2 regions of the Peribacillus sp. B2I2 genome follow, and region 2 is predicted to be linked to the other one. Evidence: riboswitches for the same ligand, from Rfam matches in the RefSeq annotation. Region 2 holds a riboswitch; the other holds the start of a gene.
What was found. Region 2 has a riboswitch for S-adenosylmethionine ahead of ABIE66_RS05815 (methionine ABC transporter ATP-binding protein). Riboswitches for the same ligand answer to the same signal wherever they lie in the genome.
Positions count from the first base shown of each region.

Region 1: it holds a riboswitch for S-adenosylmethionine, as region 2 does, so the genes downstream of both, ABIE66_RS14395 (YezD family protein) here and ABIE66_RS05815 (methionine ABC transporter ATP-binding protein) in region 2, are expected to answer to the same signal.

Region 1 covers NZ_JBGCCB010000001.1:2,912,139-2,921,168, reverse strand. Annotated here, with positions in the region: gene pdxR (MocR-like pyridoxine biosynthesis transcription factor PdxR) at 1-363, opposite strand, end outside; gene pdxS (pyridoxal 5'-phosphate synthase lyase subunit PdxS) at 497-1,384, shown strand; gene pdxT (pyridoxal 5'-phosphate synthase glutaminase subunit PdxT) at 1,386-1,985, shown strand; partial or broken gene ABIE66_RS14410 (SDR family NAD(P)-dependent oxidoreductase) at 2,154-2,899, shown strand; gene ABIE66_RS14405 (TetR/AcrR family transcriptional regulator) at 3,073-3,660, shown strand; gene ssuE (NADPH-dependent FMN reductase) at 3,870-4,403, shown strand; SAM riboswitch class I at 4,678-4,786, shown strand; gene ABIE66_RS14395 (YezD family protein) at 4,958-5,101, shown strand; gene ABIE66_RS14390 (phosphoadenylyl-sulfate reductase) at 5,287-5,991, shown strand; gene sat (sulfate adenylyltransferase) at 6,044-7,192, shown strand; gene cysC (adenylyl-sulfate kinase) at 7,236-7,835, shown strand; gene ABIE66_RS14375 (nitrite/sulfite reductase) at 7,852-9,030, shown strand, end outside.
Region 2 covers NZ_JBGCCB010000001.1:1,150,458-1,159,487, reverse strand. Annotated here, with positions in the region: gene ABIE66_RS05850 (YheC/YheD family endospore coat-associated protein) at 1-219, shown strand, start outside; gene ABIE66_RS05845 (YheC/YheD family endospore coat-associated protein) at 223-1,590, shown strand; gene ABIE66_RS05840 (hypothetical protein) at 1,587-1,994, shown strand; gene ABIE66_RS05835 (YheC/YheD family protein) at 1,903-2,784, shown strand; gene ABIE66_RS05830 (YheE family protein) at 2,848-3,051, shown strand; gene ABIE66_RS05825 (hypothetical protein) at 3,143-3,331, shown strand; gene ABIE66_RS05820 (MBL fold metallo-hydrolase) at 3,578-4,402, opposite strand; SAM riboswitch class I at 4,689-4,793, shown strand; gene ABIE66_RS05815 (methionine ABC transporter ATP-binding protein) at 4,861-5,877, shown strand; gene ABIE66_RS05810 (methionine ABC transporter permease) at 5,864-6,532, shown strand; gene ABIE66_RS05805 (MetQ/NlpA family ABC transporter substrate-binding protein) at 6,585-7,406, shown strand; gene ABIE66_RS05800 (iron-containing alcohol dehydrogenase family protein) at 7,471-8,577, shown strand; gene ABIE66_RS05795 (NAD-dependent epimerase/dehydratase family protein) at 8,726-9,030, opposite strand, start outside.

The DNA of each region.
Region 1 (9,030 bases), 1.8 Mb from region 2:
AAATGGGAAGTTTTCCGTGTCAATTTGGCTGGGATGAAAATGATACAGTAAATCCCCTTCATTATCATTAATTTGTTCCAAGGAAACTTGGTCGGTTTGCGTATACTCTAAATCCTCGAATGTTTGAATATAGTACCCTTTTCTTGGTATGACTTCAACGTATCCTTCAGCAGTTAATTGTTCATATGCTGTCTCGACAGTATTTTGACTAATCTGAAGGAACTCTGCCAATTTACGTTTGGAAGGCAGTTTTGTGCCATAAAGAAGACGGCCATCAATGATTTCTTTTTTAATATGTGAATATAATTGTTCGTACAAAGGTACTTCACTAAATCGATTTAAATCACAAGTTAGCATATTCATATTGTTTCCGCCTTTTAGATAAAATTATACTGACCCCATTAAATTAATTAAAACTGACACTTTCAATACGGTCAACTATTTTTTATACTAAACACAACAAATCTAAAAAATGCAAATATTAGGGGGAAGAGAAATGGAAAAATTATTAGGAACTGACACAGTAAAAAGAGGAATGGCACAAATGCAAAAGGGTGGCGTAATTATGGACGTCATAAATGCAGAACAAGCAAAAATTGCTGAAGCATCAGGTGCTGTCGCTGTCATGGCATTGGAGAGGGTTCCTTCAGACATCCGTGCGGCTGGCGGGGTAGCAAGAATGGCAGATCCGCGAATTGTCGAGGAAGTAATGAATGCAGTATCCATCCCGGTCATGGCTAAAGCAAGGATTGGCCATATTGTTGAATCAAGGATCCTGGAATCCATGGGAGTGGATTATATCGATGAAAGTGAAGTGCTGACGCCTGCTGATGAAGAATATCATATATTAAAAAGTGATTTCACAGTTCCTTTCGTTTGTGGCTGCCGTGATTTAGGCGAAGCTTCACGCCGTATTGGAGAAGGAGCATCGATGCTTCGTACAAAAGGAGAACCAGGTACAGGTAATATCGTGGAAGCTGTGCGTCATATGAGAAAGGTACAGTCCCAAATTCGTAAAGTGAGCATCATGAGTGATGATGAATTAATGACGGAAGCAAAAAATATTGGTGCCCCTTATGAAATTTTAAGAGAAATCAAACGGACGGGTAAATTGCCTGTAGTTAACTTTGCAGCTGGCGGAATTGCCACTCCAGCAGATGCAGCACTGATGATGGAATTGGGAGCAGATGGCGTATTCGTGGGGTCCGGTATTTTTAAATCGGAGAATCCAGAAAAATTCGCATCGGCAATCGTTCAAGCGACTACATATTTCACAGATTATGAATTGATAGGCCGGTTGTCAAAAGAGTTGGGCAGTGCAATGAAAGGAATCGATATTTCCAAACTAGCTCCAGCAGAACGTATGCAGGAACGTGGATGGTAATATGATAACTATCGGTGTTTTGGGATTACAGGGTGCAGTTGAAGAACACTTGAACCAAATCAATGCTGCCGGTGAACAAGCAATACTTGTTAAAAAACCGGAACAGCTGCAAGAAATCGATGGCTTAATCATTCCAGGCGGAGAAAGCACCACGATGAGAAAGCTAATGGATCGTTATGGATTCAAGGAACCAATCAAAACTTTCTTCGAACATAAAAAACCTATTTTCGGTACTTGTGCGGGGATGGTATTGGCGGCCAACGAATTGACTGGTGATGAGAAAGCCTATCTTGAACTAATGGACATTTCCGTGAAAAGGAACGGATTTGGACGTCAACGGGATAGTTTCGAGGCTGAATTATCAATTAAAGGAATGGAAGAACCTTTTAAGGCCGTTTTCATCCGAGCTCCATTTGCGGATGGAATTGGAGAAGATGTAGAGATATTGGCTGTTTATGAAGAGAATGTTGTTGCTGCGAGACAAGAACATGTCCTTGTCAGTGCGTTTCATCCAGAATTAACAGGGGATGATCGTTTCATGCAACTTTTCATTGAAATGGTTAAGACATCCATATGTAAAGTCGAATTGAAAACCTGTTAAACAAATGAAGCTGTCCTTTTATTAGGACAGCTTTTCTTTCTAATGCACTAAAAGCTAAAAGGGTATGATTAAATAACATATTGCTTGAAATTACTATTTTATATTTATATAACAAATAAGTAAGTAATTACTCACTTATTTGTTATGAGCTTTGAAAGAGGGATGTATATGACAGCAAGAGTTGCAGTTATTACAGGAGGAGCAAGCGGAATTGCCGAGCGACATGCTTGAAATTCGCAGCCAAAGGGGACAAGGTCGTTGTTGCGGATTTTAATGAAGAAATGGGACGGGAAACCGTTGAACGGATAACGGCGGATGGTGGAGAGGGCATTTTTCTTAAAACGGATGTTTCCAATCATGAAGATGTTGAAGCGTTAATCAATAAAGCGATCTAAGCCTACGGTAGGATCGATATCATGTTTAATAATGCCGGCATTGGTGCTGGAGGGATGATCCTCGATCAAGATATGGACGGGTACTTCAAAACGATTGGAGTGAACCAGCACGGAGTGGCCTTCGGCATCATGGCAGCAGGCAGGAAAATGAAGGAACTGGGTATCAAGGGTGTCATTATAAATACCGCCTCTGTGTTTGGCTACTTAGCTTCCCATGGGACTTTTGCCTATCAGGCGTCCAAAGGTGCTGTTAGAATGATGACACAGACAGCAGCTTTGGAATTGGGTGCTTATGGAATACGCGTAGTAGGCAATACACCAGGCGGTGTTGATACTCCAATCATACAAGGCTATAAAGATATGGGAATCATCGATAAATTGAATGCAAGTCAAATGCACGGTAAATTAATTAAGCCAGAAGCCATTGCAAATGCTGTCTATTTATTATCCTTGGAAGAAGCGGATGCAATCAATGGAAGTGTAGCCATGGTCGATGATGGCTATGCATCTTTTAAATGATTATCTGAAAAAGAAAACATCGTCCAAATTAGACGATGTTTTCTATATACGATATATGGGAATATTGATTTCTAATAGATCGAAGGTAATATTGACCGATTGGTACCATCGGGATATCATGTAAAATAGATTGGTGAAACCAGTCTTATCTTTATAAAAGAAGGTTGATATTTTTGAAAAAAGGGCAGCAAACCAAAGAACGAATCATAAATGTAGCCCGGACTCTTTTTGCGACAAAAGGGTTTGACATGACAAGAACGAATGAAATTGCCTCTGCATGCAATGTTTCCGAAGCTACTATTTACAAATACTTTGAAAGCAAAAAAGATTTGCTTCTGGCTACAATTACTCCTAATGAAAAAGAGGAGGCTGAAGATGGGACAAACCATCTGTCAACTGATGATCTTGTGGAAAATCACGTTTGCACCATGATTAAAAACGTTCTTGAAAATAAAGAACAGTTTTCGATATTATTTCGGGAAACACAATTCGATCAAGATATTTCAAAGCAATATGTTGATCAAATTCTCAAGCCGAATGCCAAGCATATTGAAATACAGAAGAGAATAGATAGCGGAGAGATCCAATATATTTCTGATATTATCCTTTTTAATGTGGGGATCATTTCTTTCACATTGGCATTATCTACACATTATGAGATTCATCAACAGAAAAAGGAACCATATTTTACTTCTGAACGAATTAAGAGCATTGCACAACTTTTGGTATATGGTATTCATGGAAAACAAAATCATACATAATGAAACGGTCATATTAAAAGGCTTGTGCATCAAGCCGCAAATATGACCGTGTTTTTTTGAATGGTAAGCAATCATTACTTGTGAAATTAATAAACCGGAGTGTAAGATTTGACTTATATTTTTCAGACTATTACGATAAATGCATGCTGCAACAAATTCATTACGAGGATTTTTATTCTAAAAACCATGTAATATGGGAGGGGATTAATATGAGCGATATCGTAATTTTATCAGGTAGTCCAGCGATTCCATCAAGAACGGACATTTCACTAAAACATATTCAATCATTAGTCGAAAACCAAGGATTTACCACAGCTTATTACTCAATTACGGATTTCTCAGCAGATGATTTATTCCAAGGGAAATATAATAGCGAAGATATCTTAAAGCTTTCGGAGAAAATACAAGCAGCCAGAGGAATCATCATTGGTTCACCGGTATATAAGGCTTCTTATACAGGGGTATTAAAAGCCTTGATTGATTTGCTGCCAGAAGGAGCTTTTAAGGGGAAGCCAGTGCTGCCCATTATGATTGGCGGAAGTAACAGGCATTTATTGGCGATTGATTATGCGCTTAAACCATTAATTTCAATATTAAAAGGCGAGCCGTTGCAGGGCATATATTTTGTGGATAAGGAAATAGATAAACAGAATTCAGAAAACCCGATCAATGACTTGAATTTAGTTGATCGCGTCCAGAGTCAGGTTCAAGAATTTATAGAAGCGATTCAGTTAAGAAATTAATAAGTAATCGACTTCAACAAAAGGAATGGAATTCAAGTAATTACTTTTTCAATGAATGACAGGCATCAATAATAGCTTAATAATGAAAATAGACTCATTTTTTTGGAGACTTTATCTAAAAAGACGAGTCTATTTTCATATTTAAATGAACATAAAATCATGAATGGAATAGTGTGTATAAAAATAACAGTTCCTCCATAATATTAAACCAAGTTATTTTATAAGAAAACTCCATTGACAAGGATTAAATATATGTTAATATTTAAAATAATAAAACTTATCCAGAGCGACGGAGGGAATTGGCCCTTTGAAGTCCAGCAACCTGCATGATGGATGCAAGGTGCTACCTCCAACAAAATGTTGATCATTTTGGAAGATAAGGTAAAGAATATTTACCTTGAAATCTTTCCATCATGGAAAGATTTTTATTTTTCGGAAAATTCTTTGGGAAACCATAACAATTTAAGGTTGTTTGGAATTATATAAATTTAATAAATTCATTTAATCAGCGGTGAAATAATATATTCGCGGATTTTCTTAAAGGAGGAACAGGTTTGGATAAAGAGAATCAGCTTGAAGAAATATTTGAACGACTTCAAGAAATGCTTAATTCAATGAAGTATGGATCGATTACACTTATTGTCCAAGATGGTAAAATCATTCAAATGGAAAGAAATGAAAAGCTAAGAATTAAATAAGGTATCTGCTGACTAGAAAAACTAGAGGCGGGTTTAACTGATATAAAGAGAGTATTGGTTAGATTCGTCTCTTTTTCCTAGGGTCATTTAAACTGGGGAAGATTATAACGGGCATTGATCAAAAGTAACTCTAACCAGCGACATACAGCAAGTTCTTAGAGGGGGCTACAAAGTTGGCTGCATTAATAAACTATGAAAATTTCAACACCGGGGATTTACCTGTATTTCCTGAAGATAGTGAGACAAAAGGTGCTTTGGAAGTACTGCAATGGGCGAATGACCATTATGGAAACAAACTGATATATGCGTGTAGTTTCGGTATAGAAGGCATCGTGCTTACGGATTTATTGGCGAAGGTCAATCCCTCGGCAAAAATAGTTTTCCTTGATACAGATGTTCATTTTGAGGAAACTTACCAATTGATCGATCAAGTGAAAAAGCGATATCCAAATCTTTCAATCGAAATGAAGAAACCAGCATTGACGCTTGAAGAACAGGCGGCGGAACATGGGGATGAATTATGGCTTAGCGATTCCAATAAGTGCTGTAACATCCGTAAAATCACTCCACTTACAGATGTGCTTTCAACGGCAACAGCCTGGCTTTCGGGACTACGGAGGGAGCAATCTGAAACAAGGGCTCTGACAGAGTATATCAATAAGGATAATAAGTTCAAGTCAGTAAAAATATGTCCACTCATACATTGGACATGGAAAGATGTTTGGCGTTATGCCCACAAAAATGGACTTCCATATAATATCTTACATGATAATGGATATCCAAGCATTGGTTGTAAAACATGTACGGCACCTGCCTTCAATGCAGATGATTTACGCTCAGGCCGTTGGCAAGGAGCCCAAAAAACGGAATGCGGATTGCATTTATCTTAAATAAATAGAAATTATAGGCTTAAATCAATAGAAACCATAGGGGGAAATTAGCATGACAATCAGTTTACCGCACGGAGGAACACTAATCGATCTTTGGGAACCAAAATATGATTTTAGTAAAATAACAAAGTCAATTGAAATTGACGAAATAGCTTTAAGTGATCTTGAATTGATAGGCACTGGTGCCTACAGCCCGATCAAAGGTTTCTTTACTAAAAGTGACTATGAGACAGTTGTCAAGGATATGAGACTTAGCAGCGGCCATGTATGGAGCATCCCGATTACGCTGCCTTTGAACGTTGAAGTTGCAGAAACTCTTACTATAGGTGAAGAGGTAAAGCTGACTCATGAAGGTGAAACATACGGAGTTCTCTCCGTTTCCGATATTTTCACTCCCGATAAACAATTGGAAGCGACATTAGTATATCAAACGGATGATGTGAAGCATCCTGGTGTGAAAAATTTATATAACCGCGGGGATGTATATGTCGGCGGAGAAATAAAGTTAGTCAAGAGAATAGAGCGTCCGCTATTTCAAGCAAATTATCTGGACCCAGTTGAGACAAGGAAAGCTTTTGCTGAAAAAGGCTGGGAAACGGTTGTCGGATTCCAAACGAGGAACCCTGTTCACCGTGCACATGAATATATTCAAAAGACAGCATTGGAGATTGTCGACGGCTTATTTTTAAATCCTCTTGTAGGTGCCACTAAATCCGATGACATTCCGGCAGATGTCCGAATGGAAAGCTATAAAGTGTTGCTTGAAAAATATTATCCCAAGGATCGCGTCTCACTTGCAGTTTTCCCTGCTGCCATGCGTTATGCAGGACCAAGAGAAGCGATTTTCCATGCGATGGTCCGTAAAAATTACGGTTGCACCCATTTTATCGTCGGACGTGATCATGCGGGTGTGGGTGATTATTATGGCACATATGATGCTCAAAAAATCTTTGGGAATTTTAACGCAGATGAGTTAGGGATCACGCTATTATTCTTTGAACATAGTTTTTACTGTAAAGAATGTGGCAATATGGCTTCCGCTAAAACTTGTCCGCATGGCAAGGAAGACCATGTCATCCTGTCTGGAACGAAAGTAAGGGAAATGTTGCGTAATGGAGAAATTCCTCCAGCTACCTTTAGCCGTAAAGAAGTCATCGAGGTGTTGATCGAAGGTCTTAAAAAGAATGAAGTTTATAACTGATTGGACATAAATTGAAGGATCACATGAAGAGGGGGATTATTAAATGAGTAAAAGTACGAATGTCACTTGGCATGATACGTCATTGACCAAGGAGCTCCGCCGGAAGCAGAACGGGCATGAAAGCACAGTTCTATGGTTTACAGGACTCTCGGGTTCAGGAAAATCAACGATTGCGAATGCGGTCGCTAAAGAGTTATATAATCGGAATATTCGAAGTTATGTTTTGGATGGTGATAATATCCGCCACGGTTTAAATAAAGATTTAGGTTTTTCTGAAGAGGATCGGACCGAGAATATTAGGCGAATCGGTGAGGTTTCCAAGTTATTCGTGGATAGTGGGCAGTTCGTATTGACCGCCTTCATATCACCTTTCAGGGCAGATCGGCAGATTGTACGTGATTTACTCGATGAAGGGGAGTTTATTGAAGTATACATAAAGTGTCCGATCGAAGAGTGCGAAGTGCGTGATCCAAAAGGTCTTTATGACAAGGCGCGTAAAGGAATCATTAAAGATTTTACCGGAATCGACTCTCCATACGAAGAACCTGAACAACCGGAAATCATTTTAGAATCCGACCAATACAGCATTGAAGAGTGCGTTGAACAGGTAATCGCCTATTTGACAGCAAAGAAAGCGATCTAATCAAGGAGGAAAAGTAATGGTTTACGAGAAATTTTGGTCGGAAAATCCACTAATCGCTAAAAATAAAACGGAAATCTGGAAATTGGAAAAAGACGGATTGAAGATATTCGATGATATTCCACATTACGCTGCAAATGGTTTTGATTCCATCCCTAAAGAGAATTGGGATATGTTCAAGTGGGCAGGTCTATACCTGCAACGGCCAAAAGAAGCAGGTTACTGGATGATGCGTGTCGTTATTCCTGGAGGTATCCTGACTTATGATCAACAGATAACTCTAGCTAACATCGCTAAAGATTACGGGAGGGATGTATATGACATTACAACCCGTCAAGCCATTCAATTCCACTGGTTGACCATCGAACAAGTCCCGGATATCTTAAACCGTTTGGAAAAGGTTGGAATGACTACGGCCGGTGCTTGTGGTGATATCACACGTAATATCATCGGTAATGCATTGGCAGGCGTCGATTCTGACGAACTTTTTGATACTCGCGAGGTACTTTATGATGTATTTGAGTATTTCCGCCTTAACGAAGACTATTCGAACCTTCCTAGGAAATATAAAATGTCCATAAGTGCTAATATCCATAATGCTTCAAATGCTGAAATCAACTGTGTTTCATTCAATCCGGCTACTAAAGTAATTGATGGAGTAACGGAAGTTGGTTTTCACGTAAAAGTAGGCGGTGGGCTATCCTCCGTTCCGATGCTGGCAGAAGAACTTGACTTATTCATTTTACCTGAAAAAACAGTCGAAGTAGCGGCCGCCATCACGACGATATTCCGTGACTTTGGGTACCGTGAAAAACGTCATCGCTCGCGATTGAAATTCCTTGTCGCTGATTGGGGTCCTGAACGATTCAAGGAAAAATTGCTGGAATACACTGGTCCGCTTCCTGAAAAGGGAGAAAGTGCTGTGAAGGGATGGAATGCAGGTTATTTCTACGGCATCCATAAACAAAAGCAAGATGGTCTGAACTATGTTGGGGTCAATATACCTGTTGGTCGTCTAAATCCAGACGAAGTGATCGAGTTTGCCGAACTAGCGAAAAAATATGGAAATGGTGAAATCCGCAACTGTAATTCACAAAACCTGATCATTCCAAATGTGCCGGATGAAAAACTTGAGGAATTAAAGCAGGAATCCATCTTTGAAAGATTTCCATATCAACCAAAAAAATTCATTGGTTAT
Region 2 (9,030 bases):
CTGCCCGTAAAAACCGAAGCTGTCTTTGAAAGGTTATTCGAGTTGGGGATTGATCTAGGCATCGATAAAAAAGGCCAAATATGGATAATGGATATTAACTCGAAGCCCGGAAGGAAAATCATTCAGGCACTTCAGCCGGAGACCATGAAAGATATTCATCGCGCACCGTTTCAATATAGCCAGTATTTAGCCGAACATCTTCAGAAAGCAGGTGAATAGAAAGTGAGAAAGACTTATCCTGCCGAAATTGCCGCTATCCCTGGCAATGTTCTCTACTATCCTTCAGAGCTTGGAGATTTGGCAGAGATTGAATTAATTTATTTCGGACGACATTCATGTCCTGCCATCGTCAAACAAAACCCGGCCGTCAATCAATCAATCGTCCTATCGGAAAGTCTTGCGGAATCGCTTATATTCGATCATACCGATATTCCCCTTCATTTATTCATATACGGCAAGAGCATCCATATCGGACCGCTTGTCGGAATCTTTTCCTCAGGATTCACCGGCCTTTCAAACAAACCATTAGGGGAGAGAACGGAATTTTTCGCAAAGCTCCTTTCGCTTAGCAGGACCACAGGCTGTATCCCCTTTGTTTTTGGAGAGAATGTAATCAATTGGGATGAGGAGACAATCAAAGGTTATGTGTTTGATAACGATGACTGGCACATTAATGAATTTCCTTTTCCTAATGTCATCTATGACCGTCTCCCAAACCGGTTGACGGAAAACCGCGATGGACCCAAAGAAGTGAAGCAGAAATTTCAAAAAGAATATACCATTCCATGGTATAATCCTGGTTTTTTCAATAAATGGGATGTAAATGAAAGGTTATGCGCAGATGAGCGGGCACTGCCTTATTTGCCGGAAACGTATCCATTTCAATCCATGTCCGTGGTGGAAACCCTTCTTTCCCATTACCGTCAAGTTTATATAAAGCCCATTCACGGCAGCCTCGGTCTAGGGATTCACCAAATTCTTTATGATAAGCATGAGGATGTTTACTATTGCCGCTATACAAATGAAGCAAAAGAAAATAAACTGCAAAAGTTTTCCACTTTGGAAGCCATTGTTAAACATATTTTTCACGACCGGCCGCTTGAGAACCTTATCGTGCAGCAGGGCATCCCATTAATTCGATCTGAAAAACGTCCAGTGGATTTCCGGGTCCATACGAACAAGGACAGTAATGGAAAATGGCAGGTGTCCGCGATTGCAGCAAAAATCGCTGGTGCCGGTAGCGTCACGACCCATATTAAAAGCGGGGGTGTCATCAAAACGGTCGCCGAATTGTTTGGAGATGACGATGAAGCGAAAGAAGTCGAACGAAAGCTATCGGAAGCCGCACTGATTCTAAGTGACAGTATAGAAAAGAACTTGGACGGCATCATTGCAGAAATAGGATTTGATTTTGGATTGGATAAAAAAGGGCAGGTTTGGATGTTTGAAGCCAATTCCAAACCTGGACGTTCCATCTTCTCCCATCCAAAACTCAAGGATTTCGAACTGCTGACCAGAAAGCTCAGCCTTGATTATGCCATTTACCTTACGGAACAGACGATTACGAAATCAATCAGTGTGCCGCGATGAACATTTTTTACGATATCCGCACTGAAAATTGGCACCACACTCATGAGAATGCGGATCTTTTCGCCGGGTCTGCCAAAGAGGAGATCAGCTATAAAAAGGACCATTCGAATCACCCCCTAATTCCTATCACCATATTTCCAGGTAACCGGATGCTTGTCGTCGGAATACTGACTGTTTCCAATCCCAAAAAGGAATCAGGTTTGGGTGGAAACCTGACCCTTTTTCGGGACCTATCCTTATATTTATTGGAACACGGGATTTTGACTTATGCTTTCACAGGAAATGCCCTGCATTCCGAGTCGTTGAGAGGGTATGTTTTTTCCTCCACTTCAAACAAATGGATCGAGTGTAAGATGCCCCTCCCTGACATCGTCTATAACCGTATCCCATCGAGTGGGCTATGAGGCTTCAGAAGAATTCCAGCGTCTCATCAACCACTTTAAAGAATATCGAATAAACCTTTTCAACCCTTGTTTTATAGATAAATATGTAATGTTCGAAGCATTAACGGAAGACGGGGCCCTCACCACTCACCTCCCCCCCACCATGATCCTGCGGAACAGCGATTGCTTGGATGCTTTCCTCGAAACCCACAGACATATTTACCTTAAACCATGCAAAGGAAGCCAAGGGAAGGGCATTTATACCATCATCAAAAATCCTGATGAGACACTTTTGTTCAATAGCCTAAAGCATAGTGAGTCCTTTCCGGATTTCACTTCATTCTGGGAAACAAAAAAAAGGGATTTATTAAAAAGAAGCTACCTTGCTCAAGAGGCGATCATACCGAAAAAAATTTTTGGTCATCGTTACGATTACCGAATTCTCGTCCATTATGAAAAAGGTTTTTATAAAGTGACCGGCAAAGCAGTAAGGATGTCACAAACTCAGGAAATCACCACCCACACTCCCCGAGGGGGTAAGCTTTTTCCTTATCAAGACCTGCAATCAAGAAGCTTGAATCAAAAATTAGCGAATATCGCCCAAAAATGCGGTGAGACTCTTTCGAAAAAAATCGGGTTTCTCGGAGAATTTTCCATTGATGTAGGGGAAGATGAATCGGGTTCGCTCTTCATATACGAAGTGAACTCAAAACCCATGCAGTTCGATGAAGAGGAAATTGAAGCTAACCGGCTTTTGCATTTAAAAAATCTTTTCATTGAATTGACTTTTTCCAACCTGACAATAAAATGACACCTCCAGCTGCCGTTTTACATTATAATGATATGAAAGACAGCATATATGGAGGTTATACATATGATCACCCATTTTCAGTGGGCACCACTGCATAAGAATCTGCCAGGATGGAAAATTTCATTTTATTTCAAAAAGGAGGCAATCAAAGCCTTATACCATAAAGATGGTTCCATCGAATGGACAGCCAACCCACCTTCCGAAACAGATGAAACCCAACTCAAAAGCATGATCCATGACTTAATGGTCTACCATGTATATGAATGAGCCCTTTCCCCTTTTTCATTCATTAACCCCCTGAACGGAATAAAAATCCCTCCTTTGCCTAAACTAAAGAAAAGGCTAGGAGGGATTTATTTTGGATAAAGAAAAAATGACATTTTTGAAGGATACCGAATATGATGGCAAGGATTCCGTTTTCCTCGATATCGATCGAATAATCAATGAAGGAATGGCAGGCGGAAATGTGTATGAAGTCGCTAACCTTCAGAACATCGAGGAAGCACATGATTTTTATGATGAAACAGATCCCAATATCAATAAATAAACACTCGTGGGCTCCCTTTTTGGGGAGCTCCACTATATTCCCCACTATCAAATGTTTTTTTATGTAAAGCACCCCCTCCATAAAAAACAACTTCCCGGATGGAAGTTGTTTGAGTGCAAACTAAATATTACAACATGCTGTCTGCTTGCCTTTTCCAATTCCCGCATTCTATCCCCCGCAGGCATTTGGTATTATGCTAAAAGCAGTAATATCAGAGCTCGTCCTTTCAATATCTATTGTTAATATTCAAATAGTTCCATTCTCCCTATCATTCAAAACATTTTCGTTTAATATCGAAGTTATGATATGCTCTGAATCCCATTCATGTCCAGATATCTCGATAAGGGGATAGCGATTCGGTAAAACGACTTGCTGGATTTCATGGACTGTATGCCCTTGATCATGTAAGCGTAAAATTTCACCTTGGAGGTTTTCCAAATATTCGAGTTTTTTTCGAAACATTTCCTTTCCGTCTGGCACATGCCCAGCATGGCAGCAAAACACTTCCCCAAAGTCATATCGGAGTAATTTTTTTATGGAATCGATGATGATCGGGACAGACTCTTCCCGTAAGATAAGCTTTGTTTTTGGTGTTACGAAAAGGTCTCCTGAAAAGAGCATGCCAGTGCTGTGATTCAAATACACCATATGGTCCTTCGCATGACCAGGGGTAAAAATCGGCTCCCACGTTTGGGTGCGGGAATGAATGGCCTTGCCTAGCGGCTCAGCCTTAAAGGCGTCTCTTTTTCCCCAAAACATTTTACGATATTCAGGATATTCAGCATCCTTCGCACAAGCATCAACCGACATCGGATGAATGAATATCGGAACCTTTTTATGTTCCTTTATCCAGGCAGCGCCTCCCGTATGGTCCTCATGATAGTGCGTAAGGGCAACTGCATCGAAGTCTGCGGACTCATAGAATGGAATAAGTCCTTCCAATAAAATCTGTGCGCCAGTATCTATCAATAGCCCATCCGTTAAAAAAACATAGACACTCATCCCCGACTTGATCCCGCCAGGAGTCCCGTGCACACAAACCACATCATTTACCGTCTTAATCTCTATCATGCATTTCCACCCCATCATTGTACAAAAATAGTTTTTTCTCCCTTTTTCACTTTATTATAATAAATGTATTATCTCTTTACCCTTTTGACAAGGAAATAATGGAATATCTGGATGTAAAAGACGGATTATTGACTCAGAGCCCTTTTGACTGGAATGGTTTTAATGAACCGCACGGAACATTATCGAAAAAAAACTATCACCAAATCACAGAAACGATTGACATTGTGGAATTTTACAAATATTATAGATTATATTATAAAACTTGAAATATTCTAAAATAATAATTTACTTATCAAGAGTGACGGAGGGATCAGGCCCTGTGATGTCCGGCAACCGCCCTTCGGGAACGGTGCCACTTCCTGCAGAATGTTTGCATTCTGAAAGATAAGACGAGATATAATTTCGCTGCCTCTTTCTGAATGATAGAGGCAGTTTTTTATGTTTAAGGGGGAAGGATCATGATTGAAATCCGTTCAGTCCGAAAGGAATACATCACGAAGAAAAACCGAGTTATCGGAGTGGATAACGTATCTTTAACCATTCAAAAAGGCGAAGTGTATGGAATTGTCGGCTACAGCGGAGCTGGAAAAAGCTCATTACTCCGCTGCTTGAATTTGCTTGAACGTCCGACAGCTGGAAATATCATCATTGACGGCATTGATTTAACCTCTTTATCAAGTAAAGAGCTTCGTAAACAACGTCAAAAAATCGGAATGATATTTCAACACTTTTCCTTGGTCAGTTCAAAAACCGTTTATGAAAATGTCGCTTTCGCCTTAAAGGCCGCGCATCAATCGAAGGACGCCATCAGGTTACGTGTATTGGAATTGCTGGAAATCGTAGGTCTCAGTGATAAAAAAGATGTCTATCCGGCACAGCTTAGCGGTGGACAGAAGCAACGGGTCGGCATAGCCCGGGCCTTAGCAAATGACCCCACCGTACTGTTATGTGATGAAGCGACTTCAGCCCTTGATCCAACAACAACAAAAGCGATTTTACAGTTATTAAAAAAGATAAGCAGGGAGCTCGGGATCACCATCGTGTTGATTACACATGAAATGGAAGTGGTCAAAGAACTATGCCACCGAGTCGCCGTCATGCAAGATGGGCGGGTAATTGAAGAAGGTTCCGTTTATGAAATATTTTCACAGCCAAAGCAGGAATTAACGAAGCAATTCATCAGCAGTGTATTGGATTTCGAACTTCCCTCACATTTGATTGAAGAAAGTAAAGGAACGATTATTAAAATTCAATTCGAAGGGCAAACCGCCGGTGAATCGATTCTCTCCGACGCTCTCCAATCCCATTCAGTAAAGGGGAATATCCTGCACGGTAAAATTGAGTATATTCAGGATGTCCCTTTAGGCATCTTGATCATTGAGTTAATCGGTGAGGCCGCTGAAATTCATTCGGCATTGGAATATATAAAAAATCGTTCCAATTCTGTGGAGGTGTTAAAACATGTCATTTCTTGATTCCATCGTCAATATTTTACCTGATCTTAATAAAGCCTTTCTTGAAACAATTTATATGGTCGGCGTTTCCCTTGCGGTAGCCCTTCTGATAGGTTTACCACTTGGAGTATTGCTGTTTACGACAACTAGGAATTTATTCTTTGAAAATAGCGTCGTGAATCGATCACTCGGTTTCGCAGTCAATATTGTCCGTTCAATCCCGTTCATCATTCTCTTGGTCGCCCTCCTTCCTTTAACGGAACTGCTTACTGGATCGACGATAGGGCCAAGAGCGGCTTCTGTTTCCCTGTCCGTATCCGCGATACCTTTTTTTGCAAGGATCGTGGAATCGGCATTACGTGAAATAGACAAAGGAGTGATTGAAGCTGCAATTGCCGTGGGGGCCACTCCATGGATGATCATCAAGGATGTACTTCTTCCGGAGGCAAAACCGGGAATCATTCAGGGGCTGACATTAACGACCATTTCACTGATCGGTTACTCAGCAATGGCAGGGACAATCGGCGGAGGGGGAATTGGTGACCTGGCCATCAGGTACGGCTATTACCGTTATGACAACACGGTCATGATCACGACGATCGTCGTGTTGATCTGCCTTGTACAAATCATTCAAATGGTTGGTGACAAAGCCTCATACTTAGTTAACAAACGATAGAATCAGTCATTTTTTCAATGATTCAATACATATATTTCAGGAGGAATTTCAAATGAAGAAGATAGCTTCGTTATTATCAGTCTGTGCACTTGCCCTTGGCTTGGCAGCTTGCGGAAGCGATGATGCATCCCCAAAAACTGAAGACAAAAAAGAATTGAAGATCGGGGCGACTACCGGGCCATACGCCGATATGGTTAAAGAAGCAATCCAGCCAGGTCTGGAAGATCTCGGTTACAAAATAGAGATCGTAGAGTTCACCGACTATATCCAGCCGAATAAGTCGCTTGGCAACAACTCGATCGACGCCAACCTATTCCAGCATAAAGTGTACATGGATAACTTCGCTAAAGAAAATGATCTAACGCTTTCCGACCTTATCATAGTTCCAACAGCACCAATGGGCATATACTCGAACAAATATAAATCGTTGAAAGAAATTAAAGACGGTACATCCCTTGCATTGCCCAATGATCCGGTTAACCTTGCACGTGCACTTAAAGTGCTGGTTGATGAAAAATTGATCGAGGTTGACCCAGATGTAGACCCTTTAAAAATTTCTGAAAAGGATGTAACGGAAAATCCAAAAAACATCCAATTCAAGCCATTGGAATCCGCTCAATTGCCCCGCGCAACAGACAGTGTTGACCTATCAGCTGTCCCTGGTAATTTCGCTCTCGCAGCGAAAATGGACCTCCAGGATGCCCTTGTTTTAGAAAAGATGCCAGATATGTATCGAAACGTTGTTGCAGTGAATACAAAAGATGTAGACGCTCAATTTGCCAAAGATATTAAATCAGTAGTGGAATCCGCCCAGTTTGAAAAAGTGATCGATAGCAATTTTGCCGGATTCGGAAAACCAGATTGGATGAAATGATCAAATAATCGAGGCCTGCTTTCCCTTTTCAGGGAAACAGGCCTTTACATTAAGGAGAACGAATATGAATACCCTACTGGAAGTCCGCAGCGGCCCAGCCTATTATGCCTGTAAAGCTAATGTCCTTGAAACACTGGAAGCAAAACTGAGTAAAGCGAACATTCGTAAAGTGCTCGTTATTCATGGAAGAAAATCATGGAAAGTTGCAGAACCATTTTTTCCTTCTTTCGAAAATATTGAGACGATCTTTTTCACATACGACGGGGAATGCAGTGACCCGGAAATTGAACGCGTCAAGAAGTCAGCTCTTGAACAAGGTGTGGATGCATTAATCGGCATTGGAGGCGGTAAGCTGCTCGACCTCGCCAAATCGGCCGGAAACTCGCTTCAAAAGGAAATCATCCTCATTCCAACCCTAGCTTCCACCTGCGCTGCCTGGACACCGTTAAGTGTCATTTATGATGATAATGGTTCCTATGTCCGCTATGATATTCATGAAAAAAGCGCTTGGATGTTATTTATCGAACCGGGAATTCTATTGGATTCGCCTATTGGCTTTTTACGGGCAGGAATCGGCGATACATTGGCGAAATGGTATGAGGGCAATGCATTGGTCGAAAAACTTGCCACAAAGTCCGTTTGTATTGAATTGGCACATATGGCCGCAAGGCAATGTCAGGAAGTTTTATTGACATATGGCGAGGAAGCCCTAGCGGATTTGGAAAAGGGCAAATGGACAGACTCACTAAAACGTGTAATTGAAACGAACATCATCACCAGTGGTCTAGTTGGCGGCTTTGGTGACCAGTACCTGCGCATTGCCGGTGCCCACTCCATTCATAATGGCATGACTTCCATCACGCAAACGCATCATTTACTTCACGGGGAAAAAGTGGCATATGGCATTTTAGTCCAGCTTATGTTGGAAGGGAAATTCTCAGAAATCAAACAATTAATTCCATTCTACCAGGTGCTTAAAATGCCTATGACATTGTTTGATATTGGTCTGACGGTTGAACATAGGGCGGAACTTCAAGAGATTGCAGCCCACTCTGTCAAAGAAGGGGAAGGCATCCATCTTCTTTTCCCTGATATTAACCGGGAAAAAGTGACAGCAGCCATGGAAAACCTTGAAGTCCTCACAACTCACGCAAGCACATCCATGGACTGAAAAAACGATGGGGTTTTTCCCCATCGTTTTTTAATACATTAAGGAATCAAATCATAACATTGCTTGTTTCAAATCACCCTTTTCTCTATGTACCTATTATTAAACAAAATGTGGTGCCAATCCTTCAGTCTAATAAAAGAAGTTTTCATCAGACTGTCTGTTTCCATAATCGAAGGAGATCACTTTCATGTTGTCTGTGGATACCAGCTTTTCTATCAGCTGACTCTGGTCGATTCTTTTCCCAATCCCAAATATCTTCGAGTGTTTCAGAAAGCGGACGGAATGTTAGTCCATTATTGATGGCTTTATTGTTATCAAAAGCCAAAAATCCATTCAAAGGTTCCTTGGCTCCTGGAAAAGGGAACTCTTCCGGTATCCATAAAGGCATCTCTCCCCACGGCTCGACTTTATTGTCCATCAAGAACTTTTCAGATACCCATGTAAAGGCAGCAT